Regions from separate parts of the Romboutsia sp. 1001285H_161024_C4 genome, predicted to be linked through region 1. Evidence: riboswitches for the same ligand, from Rfam matches in the RefSeq annotation. Region 1 holds a riboswitch; the other holds the start of a gene.
What was found. A riboswitch is a leader RNA that binds a small molecule or an ion and turns the genes downstream of it on or off. The one in region 1 is predicted to bind S-adenosylmethionine.
Positions count from the first base shown of each region.

Region 2: it holds a riboswitch for S-adenosylmethionine, as region 1 does, so the genes downstream of both, I1959_RS09820 (O-acetylhomoserine aminocarboxypropyltransferase/cysteine synthase family protein) here and I1959_RS10550 (Na+/H+ antiporter NhaC family protein) in region 1, are expected to answer to the same signal.

Region 1 covers NZ_JADNAJ010000005.1:208,931-215,759, reverse strand. The annotation lists gene I1959_RS10580 (alpha/beta-type small acid-soluble spore protein) at 112-339, shown strand; gene I1959_RS10575 (hypothetical protein) at 497-868, shown strand; gene I1959_RS10570 (deoxycytidylate deaminase) at 1,240-1,776, shown strand; gene I1959_RS10565 (hypothetical protein) at 1,947-2,495, opposite strand; gene I1959_RS10560 (YtxH domain-containing protein) at 2,717-3,085, shown strand; gene I1959_RS10555 (hypothetical protein) at 3,106-3,441, shown strand; SAM riboswitch class I at 3,623-3,721, shown strand; gene I1959_RS10550 (Na+/H+ antiporter NhaC family protein) at 3,842-5,161, shown strand; gene I1959_RS10545 (hypothetical protein) at 5,219-5,362, shown strand; gene I1959_RS10540 (L,D-transpeptidase family protein) at 5,595-6,053, shown strand; gene I1959_RS10535 (YgjV family protein) at 6,112-6,348, shown strand; gene I1959_RS10530 (hypothetical protein) at 6,567-6,829, shown strand, end outside.
Region 2 covers NZ_JADNAJ010000005.1:55,666-62,494, reverse strand. The annotation lists gene I1959_RS09840 (transcription repressor NadR) at 48-578, shown strand; gene I1959_RS09835 (L-lactate dehydrogenase) at 678-1,631, opposite strand; gene I1959_RS09830 (hypothetical protein) at 1,950-2,549, opposite strand; gene I1959_RS09825 (hypothetical protein) at 2,788-3,345, shown strand; SAM riboswitch class I at 3,528-3,631, shown strand; partial or broken gene I1959_RS09820 (O-acetylhomoserine aminocarboxypropyltransferase/cysteine synthase family protein) at 3,721-4,959, shown strand; gene I1959_RS09815 (homoserine O-acetyltransferase/O-succinyltransferase family protein) at 4,961-5,851, shown strand; gene I1959_RS09810 (EcsC family protein) at 5,987-6,778, shown strand.

The DNA of each region.
Region 1 (6,829 bases):
TAATGTTTTATATTAGGTAAAAGCATTTTAATAATCTTATAAATCAAAAATACATAATAATATCATTTAAATTTGATAAAAATATATAAGAAAGTTTAAGGAGGTATTAAAATGTCTAAAAAACCAGCAATAAGTAATGCTAAACAAGCTCTAAATCAAATGAAACTAGAAATAGCAAATGAACTAGGAATATCAAATAGTCATATAGATGGATCTAATGATACATCATATAAAAATGGACATATAGGTGGAAACTTAGGTGGTGTGATGAGTAGAAGATTAGTAGAAATGGGTGAAGAACAGCTACTAAGAGAATATAATAAAAAAATAAATAATTAACAGGCATTGAGTTGAAAGTCAGTAAACAACTCAATGCTTTTTTTAGTAATTAAAACCATTTTAGTGTAAAAAGTTGACGAATTAAGTAGATGAAATTATAATGAAAGTACAAAGTATAACCACGATTAATAGGTAGGCTATATAAAGGAGATTAAGGATGAGTTCAGAGTTAGCAAGACTAAAAGAATTGTATGAAATATTTTTAGATATGGAAAAATATTCAGTATTATTACCAACAGAAAAGAGGCTTTCAGATTTCGTAAAGGTTACGTTAGACAAAGAACATGAAGTAGTGTATTTAAAAGAAGAAAAACAAGAAAGAAAGTTAAATTCAGATGGGTTTAAGATAAATTTAATTTGTATATTAGAAAGTGTAGAAGATTTTTTAGATAATTCTAATATTATTGATAGATTTAGTGAAGTTGAAGAAGGAAAACTTAGTGAAGAAGAATATATAAAGTATGCAGGTGGTATTTGCTTGGCTAGAGGTAAATATGATAAGATAATTTCAAAACTTTATGTTATATAAATATATATTATGCCTTTAAGTAGATGCTTAAGGGCTATTATTAAAAAAGACAGAATTTATTTCTGTCTTTTTTTAATAATAAACTGAAAAATAAAGCTATATAAAATTAATGACTAAGGAGCATGATTAAAGGGATAGTAATATTATTACTAAAAAAATATATTATATACATTTATGTTAAATAAGTAGTTAAATATTACAAATTTATAATAACTCTTGAAAAAATAATGACGTGTGAGTTAAGATGATTTTAAGAAAATAAAAAATAAGATTATAGATGCGGGTATAATGATTAGATTTAACTAAGGTTATAGGGATTTTGACATATAAAGATATTTATAAATAATAAATGAACAGAAGGAGCATATCATATGAGAAAATTATTTACAGAGTGGGCGATGGATATAGCCGAAGATAGTAAAGTTAGAAGTACGTGTGTTTCAAGACAAGTAGGAGCTGTAATTATAAAAGGAAAGCAAATTATAGCTACAGGTTATAATGGAAGTCCTGCTGGAACTATTCATTGTTCAGATATTGGCTATTGCGAGAGAAAAAAAAGAGGTATACCTTCAGGACAAGGTTTAGAACTATGTCGAGCTGGGCATGCTGAAGCAAATGCTATAATACAATGTGCTAAACATGGAATAAGCTGTGAAGGAGCTACATTGTATGCTACTACTCAACCTTGTGTATTTTGCTCAATATCTATTATTCAAGCAGGAATAAAAAAAGTAATATTTAAAGGAGAGTATCCTACAGGCTTAGGGCAGCAGCTATTTGAAGAAGCTGGAATAGAATACATTAAATATGAAGATGCATTAAAACAAGAGCAAGAAGAACAAGAAGCTAAACGTGAGAAAGAGAAGAAACGTGTTCAAGAATTCTTAAGTAAGCCAAGGAGCTATTAAAAGGCTAGGCTAAACAATTTAGCTTTTATAGAAAAATATATAATAATTCATTGTTTATTTATATTCAACAATGATTACTGTAAAAAGATATATTAAATATAAACAAAGCTACTTAACATATGTTAAGTAGCTTTGTTTATATTTAATAGTGTTGAGTTTAATATAATATTTTACCTTAAATACTTTCTATAGTAATATACAATCATAAAAAAAGCACCACATGAAGCATCTATTAAATCTATCATGGTATCTTTTAAACCGCCAGATTGCGTATTCATCTTAAATAAGACATCTAGTAAATATTCACATATTTCACAAATTGCTGATATGCCCATTGCAAAGAAGAAAAGAATCATACATATTAAAAGTTTATTATTTTTACTACTAATATTTTTTAGTATATTAAATCCAATTTTAACAGATATAAATCCAGACCAAAAATGAAGAAAATCATCATAAAATGGGATTATATCGTAAAGTCCATAACATGAACCTAGTAAAAAAGAAGATAATATAAAAATGTTTCCAATTATGTACAATGGGTAGTCAAGTATAGCTAAGTTTTTTAAATAAGCTTTAGTAAGCACAAAAGTAATTATAAGCGAAATTAAGCTAATTACGCTTTTTCCAAATTCTTTGTTAAATAGAAAAAATATTATAGATAAAATATAAATAATGTAAAGTAATATACTAAATTTCTTAATATCTTTATGTTTCATAGCAATTCCTACCTTCCATAATTATTATATTATTATGTGCATACGTATAAATAAAATGTAAGTTTAATTTATATAATTTAATTTAGCTGAAATATAAAAAAATAAATAGAAAAATAAATTATTTTGTTTTAAAACTTACTAATTTGGGTATATATGTATTAGAAATATTAGAAAAATAGTAAAAAATGGTATAATACAAATTAACAATAGGAGTGATGAGCATGAGTTTAGCAAAAAAAATAGAACAAAAGAAAAAAGCTAAAAAAGCAAAAGAAAGAAATAAAAAGATAAAAATAGCTACACTAGGTGTTGCAACAGGTGCTATAACAGGAATACTAGGTGGGGTTTTATTAGCTCCTAAGTCAGGAAAAGAAACTAGAGAAGATATAAAAAATACAGCTAAAGATATAAACACAAATGTAAGTGAAAAGGCTGCCAAAACAAAAGAAAAATTAACTACAAATGTAAATGAATCTAAGAGAAGAATAAAAGAGTATTTAGATAGTAAAAAGAAAGAAAATGAAGACGTAGTAGATACTAATGTTGTAGAATTATTACAAGCTCCACAAGAAGCTAAGGATAAAGAATAATTGCTATGGAGAATAACATTATGTACATAGATTTAAATGTAATATATATAATACTAGCATTATTAGGTATAGGTGCATTAATATTTTTAATAATAACTTTAAAAAATATTAATGAATTTATTAAAAATATCAATACAGTGGTATCAACAAATTCTGATGACATACATACAGTAGTAGGTAAATTACCTAATTTAGTTGATAATATCAGCGATATTAGTGAAAATGTAAAAGACGTTGCGGAAGTTGCAACAGATGTAACAGCAGATATAGTAGTGGCTAAAGAAAATGTAAAATCTAATGTTGAGATATTTACTGAAATATTAAATATATTAAAATCTGTATTTATTAATAAATAGTCATAAAAGTCATAATTAAATCATAATTTAATTATGACTTTTTTTATTTGCTAATATATCATAATAAATTAAGATGTATAAAAAATTAATATATATAATTTATAAGTAGATTTATTAGAATAATTAAAAAATAATATTGACAAAATTGTGAAAATTAACTATTATATAAATAATTAAATAATTCTTATCAAGAGTGGCGGAGGGACTGGCCCGACGAAGCCCAGCAACCAGTATTATTATACGGGTGCTAAATCCTGCAGCATAAGCTGAAAGATGAGAGTATAATTTTTGCTGTCAAAGCCTGAGTTATCTCAGGTTTTTTTTATTAAAAAATATCAGGTATATTTAAATAAATTAAAATTATACTCTTTAGAAGTTTTAATATAAAGGGAGGTATATTATGAAAGAAGAAGCAAAAAAAGGTAGTATATTAGGATTATTACCACTGGGTGTATTTTTAATAGTATTTTTAGGTAGCGGGGTAATAACTGGGGATTTTTATAAAATGCCAGCAATAGTAGCATTTATAATCGCAACTATAGTAGGATTTTCTCTTAATAGAAAAGTTAGTTTAGGAGAAAAGATAGAAGTATTTTGTAAAGGTGCAGGTAATATAGATATAATATCTATGATTATGATATTTATACTTGCAGGTTCTTTTTCAAGTGTAGCTAAGGCAATGGGAGGTGTTGACTCAACTGTTAATTTAAGTTTATCAATTCTTCCTCCTAATCTTTTAGTATCAGGGTTATTTGTAATAGGATGTTTTATATCTATATCTATGGGAACATCAATGGGAACAATAGCAGCACTTGGGCCAATAGGCATAGGAATTGCAGCTAAAACAGGAATACCAGCACCATTAGTAATAGGAGCTGTTGTAGGTGGAGCTATGTTTGGAGATAATTTATCTATGATATCAGACACTACAATAGCAGCAACCAAAACTCAAGGATGTGAATTAAAAGATAAATTTAGAGTAAATTTCTTAATAGTTTTACCAGCAGCTATTATAACTGCTATATTATTAGCTACTATAACATCAGGGTATAGTTTAGGTGGTAGCACAAGCTATAGATATGATTTTATAAAAGTTTTACCATATTTAGGAGTGTTATTAGGAGCTTTATGTGGAGTAAATGTATTTGTTTTACTTAGTTTTGGAGTAGTATTTGCAGGTGCAATAGGACTATTTACAAATTCATTTGGGTTATTTGGATTTATAGAAGCTATATCAGGTGGTATATCAGGAATGTATGAATTATGTCTACTTGTTATAATAATCGGAGGACTTGTAGAACTTATAAAATTAAATGGTGGAATAGACTTTATACTTAATTTTATAAGTAGTAAAATAAAAACTAAAAAAGGTGCAGAGTTTGGTATAGCAGCATTAGTAAGTATAGTAGATTTATGTACAGCAAACAACACTATAGCAATAGTAACAGCAGGGCCACTTGCAAAAGATATAGCTACAAAATTTGATATAGATAATAGAAAAACTGCAAGTATATTAGATATATTCTCATCTTGTTGGCAAGGCATAGTTCCATATGGTGCACAAGTATTAACAGCTGCAGGGATGGTAGGAATATCTCCTGTTGAATTAATTAAATATCTACATTATCCTTGGTTAATGTTAGCTTGTGGAATAATAGCTATAACATTTGGTATTCCAAACTTAAATAAAGTTAATAAAAGGAAAAAAGAAGTAGCTTAATGTAACTATAAAATTTTAGTTTCATATAATATAATAAAAGCAATACTGGAGGAGATTATGGCATTAGGTGACTATGATTTCTTAGTAGGAGTAGTATCGACTTTTATAATAACATCATCCTATGAAATATCAATATATACTATAAATCAAGCTCGATGTATAGTTAAATCATATAAGTATATGAAACATAATAATACTTAAAAAGTGAAGTTTTAAAACTTCACTTTTTTTACGCTTAAGGAAATTATGATATTTCAAAAATTAGTAGATAATTATTACAGTTAAGTAATACCAATCAGTTTAGCGAGTGTAAAAAATAAACTTAATATTTTTACATTCGTACAATAATAGTTAAATTAACTGAAATATCACATAAAGTTTATAATTAGCATAATTATAATAAATATTATTATGAGAAGGTGAAATATTATTTATGAATAGATACTATAGACAGATAGATTACAGCAAATTTGATAAAAATATGGAAGAGTTTGTAAATGAGAATCATATAAAAAGTGATACAGGCTATATTATAATTACATCTACTAAAGATAAACTTACCTATATATTAAAAAAAGTAGATGATAGATTTAAGGTACTGCACGTTTGGAGTAGCACTGTAGGAAAAAGCTCAACTCCTACAATAAAGGGTATATTTAAGTCAGGTATAAAGTATCCTGCTATAGGGGGAGAAAAAAGTTCAGCAAAATATGCAATGAATATAGTAGATGATTACTATTACCACTCAATACTATATGATCCTAAGGGACTTTATGTAATAGATGATAGACTTGGAGTAGCTATAAGTATGGGATGTATAAGATTAGCTACAGAAAATGCTAGATGGATGTATGATAATATACCTATTAATACTACTATAATAATAAAATAGTTATATAAAAATATAAATATCAAATAATAGTTATAAGAAATAAAAAGGAGATAATTTTATGATTAGCTTTGACCCTATTGAATGGATTGGATATTCAGCATCCTTATTTATAGTTATATCATTAACGATGACATCTATAGTAAAGCTTAGAATTATAAATTCTATAGGATGTTTTTTATTTGTAGTTTACGGATTATATGTAAAAGCATATCCTGTTGCCATATCTAATGCGCTTATAATTATTATAAATATATATAATTTATATAATATTTATAAATATAAAGAAAAAAATTAAATTACAAAATATTATTTAATAGCGTAGATATTTTATCTATGCTATTTTTTGTTAAAAGTAAATATTTTCTATATTAATAGATTAGATAAACTAAAATATTAAAAAGGTATAATATTTTAAATAACAATAGTGAGATAAAATATGTTTATTAACTAAGTAAATTGATATATTATATATAATAATAAAAATTATAATTAAAATAGAAAAGAGGACTAAATGTGAATAAAACAATAAGAGAGATTGATAAGGATATAAATAGATGTAAAAACTTAATTGAAGAAAATAACTATTTAGAAATAGTTATAGGATTAGAAGAACTAATAGATAAATATAATTCATGTATAGAAAATATAAAAAAATATGATGGTAGAGTATGGAATTACTCAAAATCTGATTTAGAAAAATTAATGAAAGAATTATTAGGATACAAAAAAGAATTAAGTATAAGAGAATATAAAAAGGAATTAACTAAATTAGTAGA
Region 2 (6,829 bases), 150 kb from region 1:
ATATAGATAAGCAACCTTTATTAAGATATAATAAAAATAACATGTATATGAAAAGAGGTATTAAAATGACAGGTTCAGATAGAAGAGATAAGATATTAAATCTACTAAAAAATAAAAATAAAGCTGTGAGTGGATCAAAACTATCAAGTGAACTTAATGTAAGTAGACAAGTTATAGTAGGAGATGTTGCTCTTCTTAGAGCTAGTGGCATCCATATTATATCTACTCCAAGAGGATATATATTAAATGATAATAAAGAAGACAATTATATAATAAAAACTATAGCTTGCAAGCATGATAAAGAAGATATAGAAGATGAATTAAATACTATAGTTGATGAAGGTGGTATAGTTGAAGATGTAATAGTAGAACATAGTATATATGGTCAAATTATTGGCAATTTACACTTAGAATGTAGAAGAGATGTAAAAGAATTTATAGAAAAGTTAAATTCAAAAGAAACAAGTCCTCTATCTCATTTAACAGATGGCGTACATCTTCATACGATAAAGTGCAAAGATGAAAAAACTTATAAGCAAGTTATAACCTCTTTAACTGAAAAAGGGTATTTATATTAGTCTAAATTGTATTTTATAAATAAGACAAAACTATATAATTTTAATAAAAAGTAAGGAGGAACGATTCGTTCCTCCTTACTTTTTATTAAGATATATAAATTAATATCCAATGCTTTTTAAATATTGTTTTAGTATATTATTTGAATGTTTAAACTTAGTCTTCTCTTCTTCAGTCATATCAATTTCTATAACTTTTTCAGCTCCATTTATACCTATTATAGTTGGGACTCCTGTATACACATCTGTCTCTCCATATTCACCTTCAAGTAAAGCTGAAACTGGTAAAATTCTTCTTTCATTACTAAATATTGATTTTATGATTCCAACAACTGCTGAAGCTATACCATAGTAAGTAGTACCTTTTCTATTATATACTTCCCAACCAGCTTTAGCAGTTTTTTCTACTAAATAATCTAAATCTATTTCTTTTTTTAGTTTTTCATTTTCTTCAATTAGGGTTAGAAGAGGTTTACCTGCAATGCTAACATTTGACCAAGGAACTATCTGAGAATCTCCATGTTCACCCATAGAATATGCATGTATAGATCTTGTGTCTACGTCATCTAAATATTTAGATAAGAAGTTTTTTAATCTTGATGAATCTATGGTAGTTCCTGTTCCTATTATTCTGTTTTTAGGAAGTCCAGATAACTTCCATATATGATATGAAATTATATCAACTGGATTTGAAGCAACTACAAAGAAACCATCAAATCCTGATTTCATTATTTCCTTAATTACTGAGTTACATATAGAAGCACTAACTTCTAAAGTATCAAGTCTAGATTGACCTTGTTTAGGTGCTGGTCCTGCAGTAAATATAACAATATCAGCATCACTACAATCTGCAAATGTTGCTTGTCTTATTTTAGTTCTTTGAGACATAAATTCTACTCCGTGAGTTAAATCCCAAGCTTCGCCTTTAGCTTTTTCTTCATTTATATCAATCATTAAAAGTTCATCACATACACATTGATTAACTAGTGCAAATCCACAGCTAGACCCAACTAGTCCCGTACCTACTATTGCTATTTTTCTTAATTTTAAACACATAAGTCATCCTCCTAAAGTTGTCTTTTGTAAAGTGTTTTGAAATGAATTTATTTGTATGGCTTAAGAAATAAGATAAGTAACCTATAAATTTTATTAGTTAAGTCTATATTGGTTATAAAATTATTATTATATATTTATTTTATAAAAAATTATAAATTGATGTATTTGGCATTATTATACTGCTTAATCTTTATAAAGTAAAGAATGAATTGGTAGTAAAAGAATAGAAAATCCTTAGATTATATAAAATTAAAGTAGCTTTTGTGCTATATTTTACTTAAAAATTTGATTATAGATTCATATATAGATAGCTAGTATTTAAAATAAAGTTATTATACAATATATAACTAGTAAAAGTGATGTTATATAGTTAGCAATTTTAACATTAAATTTAAAGTAAGATAAGTATGTTATTAACTTTGGTTTTAAGTATTTATTAAATATTGAATATATAAAAATAAGTGAAAATCCACTCAGAGTATATGAAGAAATATTATGTATAAATTGTGGTAAATGAAATATATTAACTGTGATAACAAGCATAAGCAAAGTAAATGTAGTTGAGAGTATATTAGAGTATTCTTCAGGTTTTAATATATATTCATTAAAATAGTTTTTATCATCAAAATTTATAATTTCACTTAATATCTTGTCTATTGATATAAAATCGTAGTCATTGGTATAAACTCCAACATCAACTAAGTAAAGTGTTATTTCTTCATATCTATGAATGATTTTTTCTTCAAAAATTTTTCTTATCTTAAATATGTCTTTTTCTAATACGTTATATATTTCAGTTTTTATTATATCCTCAATATCCCTATTAGAATCTAATCTAGTTTTTATATAAAAGCTTCCATCACAAAGTAAAAACTTATCATTTTGATTTCTTATGATTATTCCAATATATTCATTCATAATATCACCACTCATTGAAAATTTATGTAAATTATAGCATATTAGTTGATATTATCAATATTAAAAAATTATAAATATGAATAAATTAATTTTATATATGTAAGCAAGCTTAAATGAATAAACATAAAAAAGTATTTGACAATTATAAATTTAGTCACTAAACTGTAAATATATATGTAAAGACACATGTAATATGAATTAAATATACTAAATTAAAAAATATATTTGGAGGAGAGATATGAGAACTAAAAATATTGTATTATCAGCACTTTTATGTGCAATGGGAATTATTATACCAATGTTTTCACCAATTAAAATAATATTAGAACCGGCATCTTTTACATTAGCTAGTCATATACCAATATTTATAGCTATGTTTATATCATCAAAGACTGCTCTATTTGTAACACTTGGAACTACAATAGGTTTTTTATTTGGTGGTTTCCCATTACCAATTGTAATTAGAGCACTAAGTCATTTATTATTTGTTAGTATTGGGTGTATTTACTTAAACAAAAATAGGGATCTTATAAAGAGTATAAAAAGTTCTTTAGGATATTCATTTGTTATAGGATTAATTCATGCTATTGGAGAAGTTTTAGTAATTATACCTTTTTATTTTTCATCAAACCTTTCGGAAGGATTTTATAATCAAGGTTTTTTAGTATCTGTTATAGGATTAATAGGAGTTGGAACTATAATACATAGTATGTTAGATTTCTCTTTAGCAGTTTATGTATGGAATATTCTACCTAAAGAGGTTAGAAATAAATATGTAGTAAAAACTCAAAACTAGACAAAATTTTATAGAATATAGTAATTTGGAATAATCAATAATTAAGCAAAAACGGTAAGTTATAGTATAAAATATTTTATGAACATATACATATAAATATATATATAAATTAATTTATTAAATTATAATTTCGATAATTATAATATATAATACTTATTAAATAATAAAAATAAGTAGAAAGTCTTTTATTAAGAATGGTGGAGGGACTGGCCCTATGAAGCCTGGCAACAGCTAACTTAGTTAGAATTGTGCTAAATCCTGCAGGAGTTTTCCTGAGAGATAAAAGGCATATTGATTTGTTGCGTTAATAAAAGGCTTCCTAGATAAAAGGGGGCTTTTTTTATGAAAAATTATAACAAGTAAACTTTATGTGTAAGAGGGGGATATAAACCAAATGTTGGGGAGCCTATGGTGTATCCTTTGGTTCAAAGTACAACCTTCAAATATGAAGATCCAGACTTAGTGGCAGATATATTTGATTTAAAAGCAGATGGCCATATGTATAGTAGAATAAGCAATCCAACAGTAGCAAATTTTGAAGAAAAAATAGCATATCTTGAAGGTGGCGTCGGAGCAGTTGCAGTTAGTTCAGGACAATCGGCGGTGCTTTTAGCTATTTTAAATATATGCAAAAGTGGAGACAATATAATATCAGTATCATCACTATATGGTGGAACTTATAATTTATTTAATATAACTCTTAGAAGTTTTGGAATAGAAACAAAATTTGTATCCAATAATGATGATAAAGAATATATACTATCCTTAGTAGATGAAAATACTAAAGCTATATATGGAGAAACTATAGGAAATCCAGGACTAGATATATTAGATTTTAAGAAATTAAGTGAAATAGCTAAAAAGGGGGATATTCCTTTTATAGTTGACAATACAGTAGCAAGCCCGTATTTATGTAATCCTATAAATTTTGGTGCAAATATAGTTATACATTCTACATCAAAATATATAGATGGTCATGCAGTGGCACTTGGAGGAATAGTTATTGATTGTGGTAATTTTAATTGGGATAATGGGAAATATCCATTATTAAGTGATGGAGATGTTAGTTGTCATGATATTAAATATGTTGAAGAATTTAGGAAAAGTGCATATATAACAAAGTTAAGAGCATCACTGCTTAGAGATTTAGGTAGCACAATGAGCCCTTTTAATCCATTTTTAAGTAATCTAGGATTGGAAACACTTCATCTTAGAATGAAAAAACATAGTCAAAATGCTTTAGTATTAGCAAAGTATTTAGAAAATCATGAAAAAGTAAGTTGGGTAAACTATCCATACTTAGAAAGTAGAGAAGATTATAAGAAAGTAAAAACTTACTTAAAAGGTGGAAGTGGAATATTAACATTTGGTATAAAAGGTGGAATAAATGAAGCTAAGACTTTTATAAAATCTTTAAAATTAGTAGATTTGGCAATACATCTTGGATTTAATAAAACATCAGTACTTCATCCTGCTAGTACTACTCATAGCCAGTTGTCTGATGAAGATAAGATAAAGTGTGGAGTTAGTTTAGAGATGATTAGAGTATCTGTTGGAATAGAAAATATAGATGACTTAATAAATGACTTTGATAGAGCACTTAAGGAAATATAATATGACTGTATATCTTTGTAAAAAAATAAATGGAGCCAAATTTGTAGATAATTGTATAATAGAAAGCAAAATTTATAATAAAAAGCTATATAGAAAATCTAGTTTAGGTAAGATCAGTCCTCATTATAAAACTATAGGTATATTAAATCTTATGCCTAATAAAGTAGAGACAGAAGCTCATTTATTAGAGTTATTTTCAAAAATGAATGAGGATATAAATATAAAGTTTATAAGGCTTAAAACGCATGTATACAAAAATTGTAATAGACTATATTTGATGAAAAATTATTATACCTTTGATGAAGTAAAAGATGATTTAGATGGACTTATAGTTACAGGAGCTCCTATTGAAAAAATAGATTTCAAACAGGTTAAATATATAGATGAATTAAATTATATATTTGATTATTCTATTAAAAATTTAAAAAGTATGTTAAGTATATGCTGGGGAGCGCAGGCTTGTTTAAATCATATATATGGAATAAACAAAGAGATACTCGATAAGAAGATATTTGGAGTATATAAACATAATATACTTTGTGATGATGAAATACTCAAAAATATAAATAATGGTTTTATATGTGCTCATTCTAGGCACACTATATTAAATAGGAAGGATTTAAAAAATTGTAAATCTATAAAAATACTATCGACAACAGATGAAGGTATAGAGCATATTATAAAAGGGAAGTACAATGACTATTATATATTTGGACATCATGAGTATGATAAAGAATGCTTGAAAAGAGAATATTTAAGGGATAGAAATAAAAAAATATATATAGATATACCTAAAAATTATTTTATTGAAGATGATATGAACAAAGGAATAAGTGTAGATTGGATGGAACACAGCATTAAGATATACAACAATTGGATTAATATAATTTAATAAGAAATTAAGCAAGCTAGTTAGATAACTAGCTTGTTTAGTTTGGAAAAATAAGTACATAGTAATATTAAAAATCTATATGTATAATAAATATATTATGTAAATAATTAATATAAATTTTAAATAGGTGAAAAAATGCAAAATTATAATGAGATTAAACTAAAAGAATTAAAAAAATGGAAAAAGAAAATACGAAAAAAACCATCTATAATAGATAAAGCATCAAAAGAAACTCAAAATAAAATAAATTCCGTTTTACCTCAAAAGTACCACGAAATATTAACTGTAGCTATAAAAAATATGACTAAAATGGTTTTATTTGGGTCTAAGTATACTACTAAAAAACCTATACTAGATATATCTTTAGAAGAAAGAGATAATCTAGCTCTTGAAAAGATAAAAATTTATAAGAGAACTGCTATGATAGAAGGTGCTGGAACAGGGGCAGGAGGCATATTTATAGGGCTTTGTGACTTTCCATTACTTCTTAGTATAAAAATAAAGCTTATTTATGAAATTGCTAGCATATATGGATTTGATACAAATGATTATAAAGAAAGATTATATATATTAAACATATTTCAGCTTGCTTTTTCAAGTAAAGAGCATGTAAACTATGTATTTGAAAATATGGAATGCTTTGATGATTTTAAACATAAGTTATCTGATGATATTAATGCATTTGATTGGAGAAGCTTTCAACAAGAGTATAGAGATTACATTGATTTAGCAAAGTTATTTCAGTTAGTGCCAGGAATAGGAGCTTTTGTTGGGGCATATGTAAACAATAAATTAGTAGATAAACTAGGTGAATATGCAATATATGCTTATCATATGAGAATATTAGATGATAAAGACCACGAGGCTAAGAAGGAAAACTTTATATATACAAAATATAAAAATTTTATTAATAAAATAACTTTATAATATATGCCAAGTAATTTGACTAGTATATTAATTTGTGTAAGTTTATAATGT